Linked DNA regions of Stieleria varia. The protein of the gene in region 1 binds, or shares a complex with, the protein of each later gene. Links are inferred from orthologs where the notes say so. Each region holds a gene or a part of one and is shown on either strand. Other genes may lie near its edges.

What was found.
Region 2: the proteins of smc (region 1) and Pla52nx_RS21335 are in contact, whole or in part, in a crystal structure (PDB 3ZGX), measured with the Bacillus subtilis proteins. The link is inferred for Stieleria varia from one-to-one orthologs.

The regions. Positions count from the first base shown.
Region 1 is NZ_CP151726.1:7,966,225-7,976,928, forward strand. Bases 4,299-8,483 are described here. They hold smc (chromosome segregation protein SMC), read right to left. Parts: upstream 8,096-8,483; coding sequence 4,499-8,095; downstream 4,299-4,498. Outside these bases: Pla52nx_RS26805 (Ig-like domain-containing protein), read right to left, coding at 1-3,563; Pla52nx_RS26815 (sodium/glutamate symporter), read left to right, coding at 8,520-9,962; Pla52nx_RS26820 (alpha/beta hydrolase), read right to left, coding at 10,145-10,704. UniProt on the Bacillus subtilis protein: Required for chromosome condensation and partitioning.
Region 2 is NZ_CP151726.1:6,278,397-6,287,657, reverse strand. What follows is about bases 3,544-6,285. They hold Pla52nx_RS21335 (segregation and condensation protein A), read left to right. Parts: upstream 3,544-4,382; coding sequence 4,383-5,189; downstream 5,190-6,285. Other genes in these bases: Pla52nx_RS21330 (ATP-binding cassette domain-containing protein), read left to right, coding at 5,325-6,285; ilvN (acetolactate synthase small subunit), read right to left, coding at 3,563-4,111. Also shown: Pla52nx_RS21355 (hypothetical protein), read right to left, coding at 1-1,125; Pla52nx_RS21350 (DUF1559 domain-containing protein), read left to right, coding at 1,252-2,202; ilvC (ketol-acid reductoisomerase), read right to left, coding at 2,339-3,343; more of Pla52nx_RS21330, read left to right, coding at 6,286-7,499; Pla52nx_RS21325 (HlyD family secretion protein), read left to right, coding at 7,959-9,261. UniProt on the Bacillus subtilis protein: Participates in chromosomal partition during cell division. May act via the formation of a condensin-like complex containing Smc and ScpB that pull DNA away from mid-cell into both cell halves.

The DNA.
Region 1 (10,704 bases):
GCATCACTGACCACGATTTGGTTAACAGGGCTTCCTTTCCCATCAATCCCGCTAATCCTGAATGTCACGCCACTCATCGGAGCATCAATCAACGGTTCATACACTCCATTTCGATTGAGATCCTCAAACTTGAACCCATGAATTGAGCCCGGAATCGCGCTACCAAAATTGCGGGTAACATTGTTGCCGGTTAATTCCACGATACGGGGAAATGTCGAAGTTGTTGCTACATGACGACTGGGAAGACTGGCTCTCAGAAAATAAGTGCCAGCGGCGACCCGCGGGGTCGAATAGGTTCCATCTACGCCACTCAAGAAGGTGGCGATCAGAATATCGTCGTCACCGCCAATCCCCGTCCCCGCCCCCAATCCATTTCCATCATTGCCAAATGAATTGTCGCCACCGTCTCGAAAAAACTGCAGCTCCACACCACTCAACCCCAGATCCTCAGGTATATCCCTGTCGCCCGCTGCATCCATGTCTTCAAACACTACCCCCGATACCGTGAACGGATAATGTTCCAACAACAGTCGCGCGTTGCCTTGCTCATACACCTCAAACCAATCGGTGTTGATCAGCGTATCTCCCCTCAAATTCCATCCACCGCCGATATCGACGGTGTCGTTCAGATTTCGACGAACGATCAGCTCATTGGATTCATCACTGATGTTCAAGACATCCATCACATCTAATTGCAAAGTCTGTTGGTAAATATCCGTCAGATCGATCGCCTCCACCCCTAGAATGCGATTGTCAGGCAGCCCACGTAAATTAAGCGTCCCGGTACCGACGACCTCCAAGGTATCAACACCTGTCCCGCCAACCACTCGTTCGAAGCCACCCGGCGTAATCTGAATCGTATCGTCGCCCTGTCCGCCACGAATGCTGTCAGTACCACTGCGACTGATAACACGATCATCGCCCCCGCCAGCAACGATGATTTCGTCCATGAAAGAACCGGTGATCGTATCCCCTGCAGGCGTTCCCTGACGCGTAACGCCCCCGATGAAATCGCGACCGTAGATCAGATACGTCTCGCCAGCAAACGCACGACCGTTTCCAACACTCCTTGCAGCGGGAGCCCCTAACAAAACGTCATCGTATCCGTCCCCATTGACATCGCCACCCATCGCAATGGCTTCCCCGAGACCGTCCATGGCGTCTGCACCTAGAAACGTTAGCGTCAGATCGCCAAATCCATCGAGGTCGTCCAACCTGATTTGACTGGGAAAGTCTCTGCGACCAAAAAGCACATGTGCTTCACCGGCGTTGTTTCGAGTTCCACCCAACGGATCACCGCCCGGCGACGAGATCAGAATGTCATCCAGACCGTCCCCGTTGATATCCCCACCGCCTTGCACCTTCCCTGAAAAATCATTTGCGTTTGCACCGTAGATGACGAAACCATTTGCCAGGGGAGTTGCTAAATCAATCGATGCGGGCCACGCCATCTGCCCATAAATCAGAAAGGCCTCCCCAGTCGCGTTGTCCGTATTTGTTTCTCCGCTGGCGTTCGTGGCGGCAACGAGAATGTCGTCGAGACCGTCGCCATTGACATCGCCCGCGCCGCTGAGCACATCCCCCAGACGATCCCCACTATCGACGCCGTGAATGACGACGCCCGCGGTGCCCAAGCTATCCAGCGAGAGAGAAGGAGGTAGCGTGGGGCCGCCAAAGACCAAATAGCCTGCCCCCGCATCAAGCTTGGCATCGCCTGGGCCATCCGCTCCTGGTACGCCGATCAAAACATCCGCGTAACCATCCCCATCAACGTCTCCCGCGTTGGTAACACTCACCCCTGCTTGATCAAAGGTCCGTCCCCCGTACAACGCAACGCCCGCCGTGCCAAGTGTCCCAACATCGATCTGCGGCGGTGCAGTCGTAGAACCGTAAATAATGTATGCGTCGCCCGCAGCATTCTCTGAATTGGTCGCCCCATAAGCGGCAAAAGCACCAACCAAAAGATCCGCCAAACCATCTCCGTTGACATCGCCTCCCCCGGCAATCGAAGCCCCGAAACGATCATTGAGATCCGCACCGTAAATCGTCAAGTCCGGCACACTTCCCGCTGCCAGATTGATTGCCCCGGGCAGCGACAGTCCACCGTAGAACACATATACTTCGCCCGAATCGCTACGGGAATTGTTGCCCCCGTCGCCGCCGACGGCTGCGATTGCGATGTCATCAAAACCATCCCCGTTGAAGTCACCGATTCCAGAGACACTGCTGCCACTCTCGTCTGAGTTGTCGGCACCGTAGATGATCACGTCCGCAACCCCTGGATTCACAAGGTCGTGCAGCGGATTTAACGATGCAGAACCGAAAACGATGTACGATTCTCCCGCGGAGTTGGCTCCGTTGCCCAAGCCGTCACCGCCAAGGGCACCAATAAGGACGTCGTCATATCCATCGCCATTAAGATCACCAAGAATATCTACGGAGCGAGCGCTGACGTCATTGGACTCCGCTCCATAAAAGATCGCGCCTTCCCCGAGTCCGAGACCACCTGCCAAATCAATCGTAGGCGCCGGCGGCAAATACACAACGTCTAGCTTGACTTCGTCCGTATTCCTCGGATCCTCAATCGCCCTCACCGTGGTCCCGCCGGAGTCCAAAACACTGCGCGCGCGAATCGTAACGCTCCCCGAATTGATCGCCGCCGAAATCAACGCGGGATCAATCAACATCCGGTGCGTTCCCACGCCCGTCATAGAGGCATTAAATGTCCCCAGCAATGGAGCCACGACTGAGGCATCAGACAATTGCACCGTTCCATCTCCCGCAAAACCGTCAATGTTAATTGTCGAATTTACGTCTTGGTCGAAAACGGTGTACTCCAACGCCGCCGAAATGATCGTCGAACCGGTCGGAATGCTTGAGGTCGAAAACTCAAACACGCCGACGCGTTGATCACCTGCCGCAACACGATTATCAATCGCAATTGTGTTACCGGAGAAATTGATGACGTCAAAGCTGCCATCCCGATTGGTGTCAATCACTTCCGCATCCGATGAGACGGAGATTGCAGTTTGCTCCGTTCCTGGAGGCTCAGCCAAGGTCAATCGCAAGTTAGGGTAAAAAGACGTCGACCTAGCTCCCTCGCGGCTATGAATCCTTAAATCACCAGCGGGTGTGTTCGCATGAATCCTTAGCGTTAAAGCCCCGGAAGCAATTGCTCCTGACAACACAACAGGATCCAATGACACTGCATTTCCGCCCGTCAACCCACCGATGAATGTGCCTGCTGTCACTCCAACTGCTGTTGCATCCGAGAGTAGAATGTTTCCATCGCCCAGAAACGCCTCCACCGTGTAACTGGTTCCCGCAGGCACTGACTGGACAAAGAATTCAAGCGCAGCAGCCTCGATCTGTGTTCCCGCAGGAATCGAAGTCGTGTCAAATTCCAAAACCACCACCTTCGTTTCGGCCGGCGCCGCAGCGGAGTCTCGCGCATCCATTCCCAAAGCCGCTTCAGAGATCACATCGAACGTACCATCGCGGTTGGTGTCGATGATCTCCGCATCACGAATAACCTGCAGTGACACATCCAATGCTAACAACATGCGGTTTTCCAACCGCTCTGTCAGCAATCGACGACGACGCCTACCCTGTGTCCTCTTCGACCTGGGTTGGATGCGATGATTGCCGTGATCTTCAACCAGTTGACTCTTTAATGACATGCTCATGATGGGATTGCAGGGCATTTGTTGGCCGACGCAGCAACGCCAGTACCAGTGCCGATGTCCAGTGCAGAATGAGATAGGATGGCGGGTCAAAGAGCTAACCATTCGCTTTTTTCAGACCACTATGGCCTGAGAACGAATCGTTCGCTCAATAGGAAAAAAGCTCCTAGCAGCCGCCCAAACCAAATTCCGGTCCGAACATGCTCCAGAGAGAACGGACTAAAGTAAGCCAGCCGACAGCGGGGTGCAAGTTTACAGGTCGTAGCGGTCAGGAGCCCCGGAGGTTGCCCCGGAGGTTGCCCCGGAGGTTGCCCCGGAACGATCTCGTCAAAACACCCGCTTTTCCAACGCCCAGCATCGGTTTCAACGCATCAAACGGCACTCAAACACCTGTCAGCTGCTAAGCACCGCCCCCCCCAAAGCTACAGGCTGGTGCTATGCGTCCCAAGCCGCCGACCATCAGACCACGAGCCTGGACTGCGACAAGTAAGAGGTTGAAACGCTCTTTTGCCGCCACCGTTTTATTCCCCGTGTCACCTCCACCAAGGAACTTGGGGGAGGTCGAGCAGAGCTGTTTAGGCGAATGCGAGGGAGGGGGTACGTGTGAAGGAAATAGGTTGACCAACGCGGTTTGTAGCGCGTAGCCCCCTCCCTGATCTTGCTTCGCTTGATCCGACATCCCCCAGCTGCGCCGGTGGAGGTGACAGCAGAGCCCGCGCAAACCCATAATGCCACAACCCCAAAACTTTGAGCAGGCCACCACGAGCCACCAAACAAAGACACAAATTCATTCGCCGCCGACCCAATGACAAAACCTACGCGGCTTCGCCCTCGGTGATCTCGCCGTCGTCGCTGACGTCTTCGAATTTGATCGAGACCTGCTTGCTGACGCCCGATTCCTGCATCGTGACGCCGTACAACGTCGTTGCGGCGGTCATCGTTTTCTTGCTGTGCGTCACCACCACAAACTTGCTGTGGTCCAAGAACTCATTGAGCACGGTGACGAATCGACCAATGTTCGCTTCGTCAAACGGCGCGTCGACTTCGTCCAACACACAAAACGGACTGGGACGATACTGGAAAATCGACATCAACAACGCCACCGCCGTCAACGCTTTCTCACCACCGGAGAGCAACGAGTTGCTGAAACTCGGTTTGCCCGGCGGTGTCGCCACGATCTCCACACCGGCTTCCAACGGATCGTCGCTGTCTTCCAAAACCAAGTCCGCATGCCCGCCGCCGAATGACTTGCGATACAACTTTTGAAAGTTCTGCCGGATGGCTTCGAGTGTGTCGAGAAACAATCGCCGTGAATCCGCGTTGATGCGTCCAATGATCCGCTGCAACGAATCTTTCGCCGCCGACAAGTCTTCGTACTGTGAGTGCAGATGGTCGTAGCGTTCCTGCAGCCCCTCCAGTTCCTCGAGCGCCTCCATATTGACGCTGCTGGTTCGCTGCAACTGTTCACGCAAACGCGCGATCTCTGATTCGACTTCTTGTCGGTTCTCAGGCTCTTGCAAATCCTCCGGCGGCTCATCGCCGCGAAGATCAATTTGGTAGTCTTCCTGCAAACGCTCGGCGAGCGAATCCATCCGCATGACCAAGTTGTCGCGACGCGCGTTGAGCGAGTGAACGGCTTCACTGGCAGTCGCAGCCGCCTTCATCGCTTTTTCACTCGCGGCGATCACGTCCCGGTTGGACTGGCGAACTCGCGCGGCGTCTTCGGCCAACAACCGCAGCTTTCGCTCGTTCTGCTCTGCGTCCCAGTGCAGCGTGGCGAGTTGATCGGTCGCATCCAACATCCGAGCGGTCAGCATGTCCAAACGCTGTCGCGCCGCATCGGCCGCACCACGCGCCTCATCGACCGCAGCTTGTCGCTCGCCCTGATCCCGGCGCTGCTGCTCGATTGCTGCCGACAGCGCTTCGTATTTCTGCTCTGCACGGGCAACGTCCACGGAGACTTCCATCACCGCGTTGGTGGCTGCCTGCAACGCCGACTGGGTCTCGCTGATCATCTCATCGATCTCGGCCGAACGCATCTCCAAGGCTTCGATGGTTTCTCGCCCCTGCTTGATGCGGGCTTCCAGACCGACGTCTTCTTTCTTGGCCGCCGCTTGCTCGTCACTGGATGTCTGAATCTCGGACTGCAGTTCTTCGAGTGCTCCCTGACGCGACGCCACACGTTCGCTGGCGTGACGCCGCTCGGCTTCGGCAGCCGCATGCTGAGTCAACAACGCACGATGAGCTTGCTCGGCCCGCCCAAGCTCCGAATCTTGCGTCTCGACCAATTCCAGCAAGCGTGCCATTTCCTCGTCGTTGTCGTGAATCTGAAACGTGTAGTGCTCGATCTCTTCCGCTGCGGCGATCAACTCGCTGCGACGACTGATCAAACCGGTCGCCGTGCCGATCTTGCCGACCACAATCGCGCCATCACTCTCCAGCACTTCGCCCGACTGGGTGACGAACCGCATCTCCTTGCCACCGAGCTTACGCAAGCCCATGGCGGTCTCCAGCGAATCGACCACCCATGTGCTGGAGAGCAAGTGCTGGACGATGGGCAGATGCTCGGGTTCGCATTGCACCAAACGGTCGGCACGCCCCACGACTCCTTGCAAGCCATCCAGCTTGATGCGGTCCGCATCGTGAGTCGCGGGCAACGCGTCGGCACGCAGCAAACCCACGCGGCCATCGATGACCAACTCGGAACGCACGACAGCATCTTGAATCTCGGTGCCCGTCACAACAACGTACTGACTGCGGTGACCCAACGCCGTGTCGATCATCGGTGCCACCGACGTTTCGGCCTTGATCAAATCGGCGACCATCCCGCGAATCGACGACGCGAAACGCTTGGCCCCTCCGTTGTCATCGCTGAGCAACGTGCGCACGCCGCCCGAGACTCCTTCTTGACGTCTTTGCAAATCCTCCAAAACGATGTGCCGCTGACGCACACCTTCCAGCCGCGTCTTCAACGCCGAGTGTTCTTCTTGACGTCGCGACAAAGTTCGACGGTTTTCCTGCGATTTGGCTTCGGCGATCTGAACGTCGGCGGACGCCTTTTGAATCCGTTGTTCCAGTTCGCTACAACGTAGCCGTGTCTTTTCCGCTTCTTGATTCGCCGCCTCCAGAGCCGACTGAGCCGCTTGCAACCGTGTCGCCAAAGTCACCAGCAAGCGACCGGCTTCCGCGATCCGTGCTTGGATGCTCTGACGCGCCGATTCACGATCGGCGACGTCGCGAACGGTGGCCAAGTGCTCGCGTTGAGTCTCATCGCGGCTCTTCAGCACGCCGTCCATTTCCTGTTGGATCTTGTCGCGATGTTGCTCGACTTGCCCGGCACGTTCACGCACAGATGCGAGTTCGTCTTGGTAAGCTTGCAACCGATCCGTGGCGCCGCGTAACTCCGCGGCGGCCGAACCGGCTTGACTACGCAACAGCCTGACACGCCGCAACGCTTTGGCGATCGTCGTACGCAACTCGGCGACGGACGATTTGTCGGCCTCTCGGCGTCCAGCCAATTCCGCGATCGTTTGCGATAAAGTCGACCGGACGGACTCGAGCTGTTGTGCTTCGTCGGCGATCTGTTGCAACTGCGCGTCGGCAGCTTGACGCTGCTGAGTCATCTCCTCACGCTGCTGCTCCAGTTGACTCAGTCGCTCGTTGGCTTGCTGAAACTCCGTTTTGATCTCGTCAGACTCGGACTGCATCTGCGCCCAGTCCGTCCACGCGACCACGGTTCGCAGTTCTTTGAGCCGCTCGGTGGCTTGCCGGTAACGCTCGGCCTTACTGGCCTGGCTGCGAACGCTTTTCAGCCGCGCGCCGACTTCGTCGACGATGTCACCCAATCGGGTCAAGTTGGTTTGCACGCGGGCCAAGCGACGCTCGGCCTCGACCTTCTTGGCTTTGAAGCGCGAGATCCCCGCCGCCTCCTCAAAAATCGCGCGACGATCCTTGGCATTGGCTTGCAACATCCGATCGACTTTTCCCTGTTCGATCAGACTGTATGCGTCGATTCCGATCCCCGTGCCACGGATCAAATCACGGACATCCTTCAGTCGAACGGCCTGATTGTTGATCAGGTACTCGCTCTCGCCACTCCGGTACACCCGCCGCGTGACGTGGACTTCCGGGGCATCGACCGGCAGATTGCCGTCGGCGTTTTCAAAGATGATCGTGGCTTCGGCCGCATTGGCCGCCGCACGCGTCTGCGATCCCTTGAAGATCACGTCGGACATGTCCTTGCCACGCAGACTCTTGGCGCTTTGAGACCCCAGCACCCATTTGATGGCATCGACGATATTGGATTTCCCCGAACCGTTTGGCCCGACGACCACGGTGATCCCGTCCGGAAAATCGAAACGCGTCCGATCCGCAAAGCTCTTGAAACCGGCCAGTTCGAGTGCTTTGAGCATGCGGGGAAACGGAATCGCGGTAAAAGGGGAGGGCAGTCGGCTCGTCAGTGGGGTGGCTGAACTTCACGAAACAGCACCCCTCAAGAGTAGATGAAACACGCTGCCTGGCCTAGCTCTTTTCAAAACAAAACGCCGACCCAAACCCCCTAAAACACTGCAATGCACGCATTTCCAGGCATCGCAGACCTCCTAACCGGCATAACCGGGCGTGTATTCCCGTAGCCGCGTCTCTCGGGAGGTGCGATTAATAAGCTACCGCTTGCGGATTGTCGTTCGACTCTCCGAGTCGACAACGTACAGCGGAGATCGCTATCGACGTGGAACGTCGAGCGACAATCGTCCAATCACCGTAAGATGGGCAATCCTGATCTTGCGATCACGCTCGCTCCGTTTCCCCACCCCACAGCACCTCGCCCACGACGCCATGACGGTTGCCTTTCTGTTCGTCGCCGTCCTGCTGCTGATGGGTGTGGTGCTGAGACAATCCCTCGGCGTGCTTCGCTGGCTCTTTATCCCCGCATCGGTTGTGGCCGGACTGATCGGACTGGTGGTCATTCAGGCGGCAAATGCCGTGGAGCTGCCCATGGCCAACCTCATCGCCAGGAACTTGGCTGAGACCCTCGCCAAGTGGCCGGGATTCCTGATCGCCATCGTGTTCGCTGGCATGCTGCTTGAAAGCACACCGGGCGACTCGCGGGGCTCGGCCCTGACGAATCGCTTCACCCGCGTGGGCAAACAAGGTCTAATGGTGTGGATCATCGTCTTGGGCGAAACCGCCGTCGGCCTGCTCGCAACGTGGCTGTTGGTGCAATCGTATTTCGACGTCCCAAACTCCTTCGGAATGCTGATCGAAACCGGGTTCGCCGGCGGCCACGGCACCGCGGCTGCGATGGGCCAAGTTTACCGGCATCCCTCAATCGACCTGCCCAGCGGCCAAGACCTCGGCGTGCTGATGGCAACCTTTGGACTGGTCTACGGTGTGGTCTCAGGAATCGGATGGATCAACCTCGGCGCACGACTGGGTTGGATTCAACGCACCGACTCGCAACGCAACGCGACAGGAACCCTGGATCGAGAAAGAATCCCGATTGGCATTCAACGTATCGATCGTGACACGATCGACCCGCTGCTATTGCAAGTCATCTGGCTCGCGTTGGCCTTTGGAATCGGACTTGCGTTGCAGTCATTGGTTAGCGCCGATGCGTCCTGGATCGATTCACAGTGGATTCAAGACACAGCGACAACCGACGACGCGGACAAACAACTCAACAACCGACTGACGTTCTCACACGTATTGAACTTTCCGTTGTTCATCTACACGCTGTTCGGCGGTCTGGCGGTTCGCAAGCTGCTGACGGTGACGGGACACGCCGACAAAATCGACAACGCCACGATCAATCGGTTGACGTCCACGGCGATGGAGATCCTCGTCGTCGCCGCAATCGCTTCACTGAACCTCGAGCTGATCTCAACCCTGCTGGGACCCTTCATGATCTTGTTCGTTACTGGTGCGATCTGGACAGCCGTCTGCCTGCTATTGATCTCGCGTTGGATCTTGCCCGCGGACTGCTGGTTCCAACTCGGCTTGATCAACTACGGCATGTCCACCGGCACCACCGCCACGGGCTTTGTATTGCTACGCGTGGTCGATCCGCAACTGAAGACGCAAGCGGCAACGGACTACGCGCTCGCCGCCCCGCTGTCCGCCCCCTTCATCGGCGGCGGCATGATCACCGTCGCACTTCCCTTGTTGGTTTTGGAACGCGTCCCAATCGCATGGCCCGCAACTATCATCACAGGGATCGTCGTAGCATTGATCCTCACCGGCCGCCTCTGGAATCGAAACAAGTTGGAGTCCAGGCTTTAGCCGCTCAGCACTGAACCAGCACTGACATCAGCCCTCAATCGCCTAAAGGCTACACTCCAACGTTGGAGTCCAGGCTTTAGCCGCTCAGCACTGAACCAACACTAAACCAACACTGACACCAGCCCCCAATCGCCTAAAGGCTATACTCCAACGGTCGCATCCCATTCACTCCTCTTTCACCATCAACGCTTCACAACACCCAACCCGACCAACCACTGTTCACACAGTCCCGGCCACTGATCCAAACCCTTCATCCCAACGGCCAATCCCACACCGTGCCGGCCTTTGGGAAACACGTGCATCTCCGCGGGCACACCCGCGCGACGGCATGCCATGAAATACTCAACCGCATTGTCAACCGCCACAACAGGATCGTCCGCCGTGTGAAACAAAAACGTCGGAGGCGTCTCTTTGCTCACCTGCGACTCGTTGGACAACGAGGCCACCAACTCGGCCGGCGCATCCTCACCCAACAGATTTCGCTGGCTGCCACCGTGCGTGTAGGGTTTGTCGAACGCGATCACCGGATAGCACAGAATGCTGAAGTTCGGACGCGATGAAACACGGGCGACCGGATCCGTGGCTTCCTTGTCGCCCTCAAGGAACTTTGTCGAAACGGTTGAGCAGAGGTGACCGCCGGCGGAAAAACCCATCACGCCGATTCGATCCGGGTCGATGTTCCACTCACTCGCTTTGGCGCGAACCGTTTGGATCGCGTGCTGCGCGTCCATCATCGGATAGG
Region 2 (9,261 bases), 1.7 Mb from region 1 along the record:
GAGGTCACGTACATGATGCCCATCGATCATCGGAGGATCTTTGACAAACCCGGACAACTTGATGTAACCGTCCGACGGCTGGATCAATGCGAGCTGATGTTCAGGTTCCGATTCATCGATCTTTGTTTTCAGCCCCGGGATGCCCGCTCCGCTCATCCATTGACCGCCACGCTGGGGCCAATCAAAGCTGCCCGTCCAGGATGCACCGTTGGCATTGAAAATGACGCAATGCCCGCCGGCATCGAAAGAAATGCCGAAGCGTGGCTGATCCGGGTCCGTCGCGTGGATCCATTGTCCGATTAACGCATCGTGATCCATGGTGCGATCGTTCCATTGACGCAACAGCGTGGGAACGACGAACGCCAAGAGCAGCAGGCTTGTGACGACGCCGGTGACGATCGCCGCACGTCTCATGCTGACCCCGTAGGGAAACGCACAATTGGCCGGTCGATCCTGCGATTGCTTGCGAACTTTCGGATCAAGCACCAAGGATTGCCGAAGCGATCGTGTCAGCTCCGTTTCTACCTCGTTGTTTTCGGAAACGGCTTGCTCGCTCTCGCCGACGTCACCGTACTGCGCAATTTCATTGCGTTCCCTGACGGGAGTCGCTCCCGAACGTTCAACGGGCTTGGCAAGCGCACCAGGTGGTCGATGCTCGACACTCCAGCGGTTCGCATCGGCACCCGCAGCAACGCCGCGGGTGCGCAAGCAGATCCTGCCATCGGGATCCACCAGCACCAGATCACCCGAAACACACACGGCGATGATCCGCAGATTGCTAACCAAACCCCAGGATTCGGTGCCCACTGCTCGATACTGGCTGTCCAATGGCAGCAAGCCACGTGACGCGAATCCGATCAACTCACGCAACTTAAAAGGACCTTGAAAGGCACCCGGCAAACCCTGAACGTCAAACAACGGCACGACCACACCTGGGGGATGCGGCTGGGGAACCTTTTGGTCATTAAAAAGTCCAACCGTGCCGGCCGAATGCCAAGGTCCGCGGGGTGTTCCGCCGATCATGCAATCTGATGACAGCACGCCCGCCAGTGCGGCTTCCCGAAGCTCGATACCCGTAAAGGGACCGAGGACCTTGTGGTCAGCAACGATAAAGAACACGGACATTTCAAAAAATCGCGAACGACATTGAGGAACCGGCGACTGAGATCCTTTATAACGTATGGGTCTCGTCCCCGGGAATCAAATTCATCATTCAACGATATGTTGCCAATGGTCAACGGAGTATTGCCGATGCCTAGCACACCATTACGGAGACGGCGCCAACGAGGGTTTACGCTGATCGAGTTGTTGGTTTCCATTGCCATCATCTCCATCTTGGTCGGGTTGTTGTTGCCCGCCGTGCAGGCGTCTCGAGAAGCGGCTCGGATGACCAGTTGCCAGAACAATCTGAAACAGGTCGGACTGGCGGTTCAGAATTTTGAAAGTCAACGAAAGGAATTGCCGCCCAGCCGAAACTACGACCATTACACAAGCTGGGCATTCTTGATCTTGCCGTTCATGGAGCAGTCGGCGTTGAGAGCAGAGTGGAACGATCGGCTGAAGTATTACTATCAGAGTGACGAAGCACGTTTGACACAGATACCGATGTACTATTGCCCCAGTCGCCGGGACGCGAAGGTGATCAGCGTCGCGGGCGATGACATTCTGTCGCCCTTTGAGATCAGCGGACATGTGCCCGGGACGGTTTCAGATTACGCGTGCAGCGCCGGGCACGGGCCGGCAGGCGTTTGGAACTGGATCACGTCCAACGGTGCGATGATCATGGGCCGCGGAGCGACTGAGCCGCCGACAGTGCCGGAAGGCTATTACGCGCCGCCCAACGCCGAGTTGGTCAGTTGGAGCAGCCGAACCAACTACGCAAGCTTAGAAGACGGAGCCAGCAACACCATTCTGGTCGGCGAGAAACATGTCCGGCCGCTGCGTCAAGGAATCTCGCCCGAGGATGGTGCGATTTACAACGGGGACCACCCGGCGAATTTTTCGCGATGTGGCGGACCGGGTTATCCGCTGGCGCGGTTTCCCAACGATCAGTTCCAAAACAACTTTGGCAGCTACCACGTGGGCGGTGTGAACTTTGTTTTCGCAGACGGCAGTGTGCGCACGTTTGACGTGAACATCTCAACGGATGTCTTGGGGCGGTTGACCCATCGCAACGACCATGAGGTCGTCACCGAACAGTGACTCTTGGTGTACGTCAGCCTTTCCAGGCTGACATGCGGGGGTACGTCAGCCTTTCCAGGCTGACATGCTGGGGGTATGTCAGCCTAGAAAGGCTGACGTACATAAGGCTGACGTACATATGGCTAACACCCTTGGATCAAACTTCTTTTTCTTCGATCCAAGTCATCATCTTGCGGAGGCCGCGGCCGATTTGCTCGACGCCGTGGTCACGCTCGCGACGACGGGTGGCTTTGAAGAACGCGGCGCCGCCACGGTTTTCGAGGATCCAATTGCGGGCGAAGGTTCCGTTTTGGATCTCGGTCAGGATCCGCTTCATCTCAAGCTTGGTTTCGGGCGTGATGATTCGCGGACCGCTGACGTAGTCACCGTACTCGGCGGTGTTGCTGATGCTGTAACGCATGTAGCTCAAGCCGCCTTGATAGAGCAAGTCGACGATGAGCTTCAGTTCGTGCATGCACTCAAAGTACGCCATTTCGGGCTGATAGCCGGCTTCCACCAGCGTTTCAAAACCGGCTTTGACCAACTCGCTCACGCCGCCGCACAAAACGACTTGTTCGCCGAACAGGTCCGTCTCGGTTTCTTCGGCGAACGACGTTTGAATCACACCACCGCGGGTTCCCCCGATGCCTTTCGCGTACGCCAAACCGATGTTCTTGGTCGACTCGGCTGCTCCTTCGCCCAGGGCGATCAAGCAGGGAACCCCGCCACCTTTTTCGTACTCGCTACGTACCAAGTGCCCGGGGCCTTTGGGGGCAACCAGCAGGGTATCGATACCTTCGGGAGGCGTGATTTGTTCAAAGTGGATGTTGAATCCGTGTGAGCACATCAGGATGTTGCCCTTGGACAGGTTGTCACGTATCTCCGACTTGAAGATGTCCGCTTGCACTTCGTCGGGCAACAACACGTTGACGACATCGGCCGCCTTGGTGGCTTCGGCGATCGACATCGGCTTGAAATCGTGGGAGACAGCGAGGTCGTAGTTCTTGGAACCGGGGCGTTGTCCGATCACAACGTTGCAACCGCTATCGCGAAGGTTCTGGGCTTGCGCGTGTCCTTGTGAACCGTAGCCGAGAATCGCGATGGTCTTGCCCTTGAGGTGCGAGAGGTCAGCGTCGTTTTCGTAGTAGATGGTGGCAGCCATGGAGAGTGTCTTTTCGAGAGAGGAAGCAATGAATGTATTGAAAGGTTGGAAAGCGAAACCGGTTGAATTCGATGTTCGCTTTTTGGGCTTTTCCCTTAACGCTTACCCGGATTGCCAAGGCAGGCCTGGATGTGCGCCGGATGAGGTGATCAGCGGAACGCTCAGACCTGAAGTGAACGAAAGCTCCGCGCGTATTCAGCAAGAAAGCGATGATCGGGCTCAGACGGTTGCCCTACTGGGCTGTGCCTTGGAATCGGATTTTTCGGCCGACAAACAGTCGCTTCGCACCATCGCGATCCGACCGGTGCGAACCAGTTCCGTGATCCCGTAGGGTCGAATACGTTCGATGAACGCCTGGACTTTGTTTTCACGACCGCTCATTTCGATCATCAATTCTTCTGGACCGACATCGACGATTTTTCCGCGGAAAATATCAGCCAGTTCACGGAGTTCGGCGCGGGTTCCGCCTTGGCTGCATTTCACACGGACCAGTAACAGGTCGCGTTCGACGTGGTCTTGGGCACTGACATCGATCACTCGTACGACCGTGACGATTTTCTCCAACTGCTTGCGTACTTGTTCCAGGACTCGATCGTCACCGACGACGACGAACGTCATTCGGGACAAACGGGTGTCTTCGGTTTCACCGACCGCGAGGGAGTCGATGTTGAATCCGCGTGAGGCAAGCATCCCAGAAATATGGGCGAGCACCCCGGGAACGTTCTGCACCAGTGCGGAGAGAACGTGTCGCTGGATGGGGTTGGACATCAGAGAATGGGACCGTGTGTGATAGGGACTGTAAGATTGGGACCAGGGACTGGAAACGAATCGAAAATGATAATTTTGGTGGCCCCAACCAACAAGGGCCAACTTGTGTGTCCCGGTCACAGCCTTGTGAGAAAATCCCGAGAAAGTCAGCCCCTTTTGCCGACTTTACCAAGTTTTTGCCGCCTGGCGACCTCGTCCCTGCGGCCTGGGTTGGTGTACCTTGGTCTCGATTCAGCCGCACAATTTACCACCGTTCGCCGTACACCCATTCATGACATTTCGCGTCGAATTGCCGATTTACCGAGGTCCCATGGACTTGCTGCTCTACTTGGCCCGTCGCCAGGAAGTCAGCTTGATGGAGGTTTCGTTGGCCAAAGTGATCGACCAGTACGGTGAATACCTGGAAATCCTGCAAGAACTCGATTTGACCGACGTGGGTGATTTCGTCGACTTGGCCAGCACCCTGGTGGAGCTGAAAAGCCAAGCGGTGCTGCCCAGACCGGCAGACGAAGAGGAGGCGGTGGAGGAAATCGAGGACCCGCAGTCCGAATTGGTCGAGCGTTTGCTGCAATACAAGGAGATTCGAGACGCGGCGGCTGTGCTGGACGAGATGGCTGGCCGATGGCAACAGCGATACGAGCGGATGAGCGACGATTTGCCGTCTCGCCGCATCGATCCAGGCGATCAGCCGATCGCGGATTTGGAGATTTGGGACCTCGTCAGCGCTTTTGGCCGGATCATGCGGGAATCCAAAGGGCCGCCGCAAACCGAAGTCATCTACGACGACACGCCGATCCACGTTTACATGCAGCGGATTCACAAACGATTGGCCGATCGGAATTCCGTACCTTTGCTGGATTTGATCGAGGGCGGAATCCACAAATCGGCACTGATTGGTTGGTTTCTTGCGACTCTGGAGCTTTCTCGACACCACGGGGCCGCCATTGAACAGGACTCTCACGGGGAAATCATCATCGTTCGGACGGATCAGTACAGCGACGATCTGAACGTTCACGAAGTGGACAATTACGCGAACGAAAAGATCCAGGCGAGTAATTTGCCTAGCCAGCCTCGATAGTGATTCAGCCCCAGAAGACGACTTTGCTCGATGCCGAGACTTGTCTTGCCGATGAAAATAGGTGTGACGTGACACATGGTGAGATCTGCCTGCCACTTGCTTAATACTCCGTTTGAATGAATCTCTTGGAAACCGATGTCTGACTCTCCCATGGATAGCAATCAAAGCAAATCGGATGCTGAGGCATCGGTTCCGATCTCTGAACGCCGTCAGGGCGACGAAGACGTTTTATTCAAGGTTTTGACTCAAGTCGGGCTGGCGCTCCATGTCTCGGTCGACAGGGCGGACGTTCGTGGCCGCGACGACGCAGCCGAAACGGATCTCTCCAGGCCAGGGGCACAAGCGATTGCGGGTCTGAATCTCAGTGCGAGCAATGCCGGAATTGCCACCACGGTCCTGACCGAAGACGACACCCAAGATATCACAGAGTTCCTGAGAAACGGATTTCCCGTGGTGCTGCTGTCTCCCAATGAACAGTGGACCGTGCTGACCGAGGGAAGCGGCAGACGCTTTGAAGCATGCACGATCGGCGAACAGACTCGGATCCGGAAACTGACCGCGCGACAGGTCCATCGCCTGATACGTCCCAAGAACACAATCGCAGCGATTCTCTGCCGACGAGAGCTCTCCTGCGACAGCATCACCTCTGGCGGTCATTCGCATGATCATCACGATCATCACGAACACATGAAACCGCTCAAGCGGTTTCTGATGCTGATCGCATTGGACCGCCGAGACGTATGGACGGTCGTCTTGTTTGCGTTTGTGGCAGGCATCCTTGGTTTGGCAACGCCGCTGGCGATCGAGTCGCTGGTCAACGTCGTCAGTTGGGGCATTTTCATTCAGCCTCTGATCGTGCTCGGTTTGATCCTGCTGGTATGCCTGGGACTGTCGGGGGTGCTGAAGGTTCTGCAGACGATCGTCGTCGAAATCATGCAACGTCGTCAGTTCGTGCGGATCGTAGGTGACTTGGCACACCGGTTTCCTCGCGTCAATCAGCATGCCCTGGAAGGCGAGTATCCACGCGAGTTGGCCAATCGTGTGTTCGACATCATGACGATCCAAAAAGCGATCGCGGTGTTGTTGCTGGACGGTGTTTCGATCGTCTTGACGACCATGATCGGCATGATCTTGTTGGCGTTCTATCACCCGTTCCTGCTCGGGTTCGACATCATCTTGCTCATCTCGATGGTGTTTATCACTTGGATGCTGGGGTTCGGCGGGATCCGAACCGCGATCGACGAATCGATCACCAAGTACCGTGTTGCCCATTGGTTGCAAGATGTTCTAGCGATGCCATCGGTATTCAAAGTCGGCGGCGGGGAATCCTTGGCGATCACCAAAGCCAACCAATTGACCGCCGATTACTTGCAAGCTCGCAAGAGTCAGTTCCGTGTCGTCATTCGCCAAGTGATCTTCGCCATCGGTCTGCAAACCATCGCGTCGACCGCGTTGCTCGGACTGGGCGGCTGGCTGGTCATCATCGGTCAATTGACGCTGGGGCAGTTGGTCGCCAGCGAACTGGTGGTGACCACCGTCGTGGGTGCGTTCGCCAAGGGAGGCAAGTCGCTGGAGAAATTCTATGACTTGATGGCGGGCATCGACAAAGTCGGTCACTTGATCGATCTGCCAGTCGATCCGCGTCAAGATTTTGGTGTCGTGGATAATCGACCTGCGGAAGTCAAGTGGAGCCAATTGTCGTTCGGATTCGTGACTCCCAAAGTGAACATCGAGAAACAATCCATCCAGGCCGGCAGCCATGTGGCACTGTTGGGTGACGACACCAATGCCAGGGCGTTGCTGACGCGCGCGTTGGCCGGACTTTGTTCACCCACCAGCGGTCTGATACAGATCGCCGGAATCGACGCTTCGGTGGCCGCCGCCAACAGCCATGGCGAGTTGATCGCTTATTCGGGACGCGGAGATGTGTTCCATGGCACGCTGCAAGAAAACATTGACCTGGGACGCAGTGGGTCGGCGCGGGCCCGGATTCAACAAGCTCTCAAGACAGCGGGACTCTCCGATGACGTGGTCCGATTGCGAGACGGATTACAAACGCAATTGCAAACAGACGGATATCCGTTGACGCACATCCAAGCACGCCAATTGACCCTGGCACGGGCCGTCGTGACGTTGCCCAAGGTGTTGATCGTCGACGGAGTGTTGGACTATTTGGCTGAAGAAAAACGCAGTGAGATCATGCAGAATCTGACCGCCAAAGATTGTCCTTGGACGCTGATCGTCAACACACAATGCGCAGACGTTGCCGCGTGGTGTGACCAAAAGATTTACTTGAGACTGACTAGCTAGAAGGAGTTGCCGACTGACGTCGTTCGGGCATTAGCCCGGACTGCTCAAAGTTTGGGGTTGTGGCATTTTGGGTTTGCGCAAGTTTATGTCCCTACTGCCGGCGCAGCTGGTGGTCCCAGTGAGCCTCAGGCGCTAGCCGTGCGCCTGAGGCGGATTGTGGTGCCGGCCCACGGCTAGCGCCTGAGGCGGATTGTGGTGCCGGCCCACGGCTAGCGCCTGAGGCGGATTGTGGTGCCGGCCCACGGCTAGCGCCTGAGGCTCACTTTGATTGCGATGCATGGAACGAAAACATGGACTGAAAAAACAATGTCAACCCCAAACTTTGATCAGCCCAGCATTAGCCCGGATTATTCATCAGCCGCTATCGATCTGGAAGATCAAGCGACATTTCACATCGTGAGGGGACGCAGCCAAACGCGATCCTCGATCCATCACCAAACAACTCCACAATTACGCATCATGTTCACCCGATCCAATCCGACCGACTTTCCTGCGATGCAATTGGTTCGCACCGGCGGACTGATCCGCAAGTGCGCTCGGCTGACATTCATCACATTGTTCTTCGCGATCATCGGGCTGGTGTTCGTGCCTTGGCGACAAACAGCTCCGGGAATCGGAGCAGTGGTCGCCTTGGACCCTCAAAAACGCCCGCAACCTGTGATGAGTCCCTCCAAAGGCGTGGTCAGTTACGTCAAGCCGGGACTTCGCGAAGGCAGCTATGTGGAAGAAAACGACTTGTTGCTGCGGTTGACGCCGTTCGCCTCGGAAGGTGTCTCGCAAATCGATACGCAAATCGTTGCGATGGAGTCCAAGGAAGCTGCGGCCAAGTCCAGTTTGGAAGTTGCCGAGCAGGGCGTTACCTTGCAGGAAAACAGCGGCGCAGCAATGGCGCTGTCGCTCAAGCAAGATTACGAAGCCGCCAAGCGTAAATGGGACCAAGCAAAGGACGAGGTCGCCGCTGCGCAAGCCGAGTTGCAAGACAAACGAAATCAGTTGCGGATTGCTGAACGCGTGGTCAGCCAGGGACTGATCTCCCGGGAAGAGTTGTTTTCCAAACAACAGGCGGTGGAATCCCAGTTCGCCAAAGTCAGCAAGGCCGAGAATGCGGTGGAGGAATTGTGGGCGACACTGTTGTCCAAAGAAGAAGAAATCCAATCCAAACTGCATGAGATCGATTTGAAGAATCAGATGGCCAACCAAAAGGTTCTCGAAGCACTCCAAAAGCTCAATACGGTCGAAAAAGAGATCGTCGACTTACGGACCAAACGCAACGAAATGGATCGGTTGGAAGTTCGCGCGCCGCGTTCCGGCTACATCCAACAATGGTTCGGCGTCGCAGGCAGCGACACGGTCAAGGAAGGCGACCAACTGTTTGTGATCGTGCCCGATACCGATGAGCTGGCGGTGGAGATGAAAGTCAGCGGGAACGATATGCCTCTGATCAAAGAAGGTGACCGGGTTCGCTTGCAATTCGAAGGCTGGCCGGCGGTGCAGTTCGTCGGCTGGCCCTCGGTCGCCGTCGGGACTTTTGGCGGTAAAGTCAACCGAGTCTTCCCAACCGATGATGGCAAAGGCAACTTTCGAGTGGTCGTCACACCCGATAATCATTTTCCTCGCGAGGACGGATGGCCTGATGGCCGATATTTACGACAAGGAGTTCGCGCCAACGGTTGGGTGCTACTAAAACAAGTTCCACTCGGATACGAAATATGGCGACAGCTCAATGGTTTCCCGGCCATTGTTGCCGACGACGAGCCGGCAA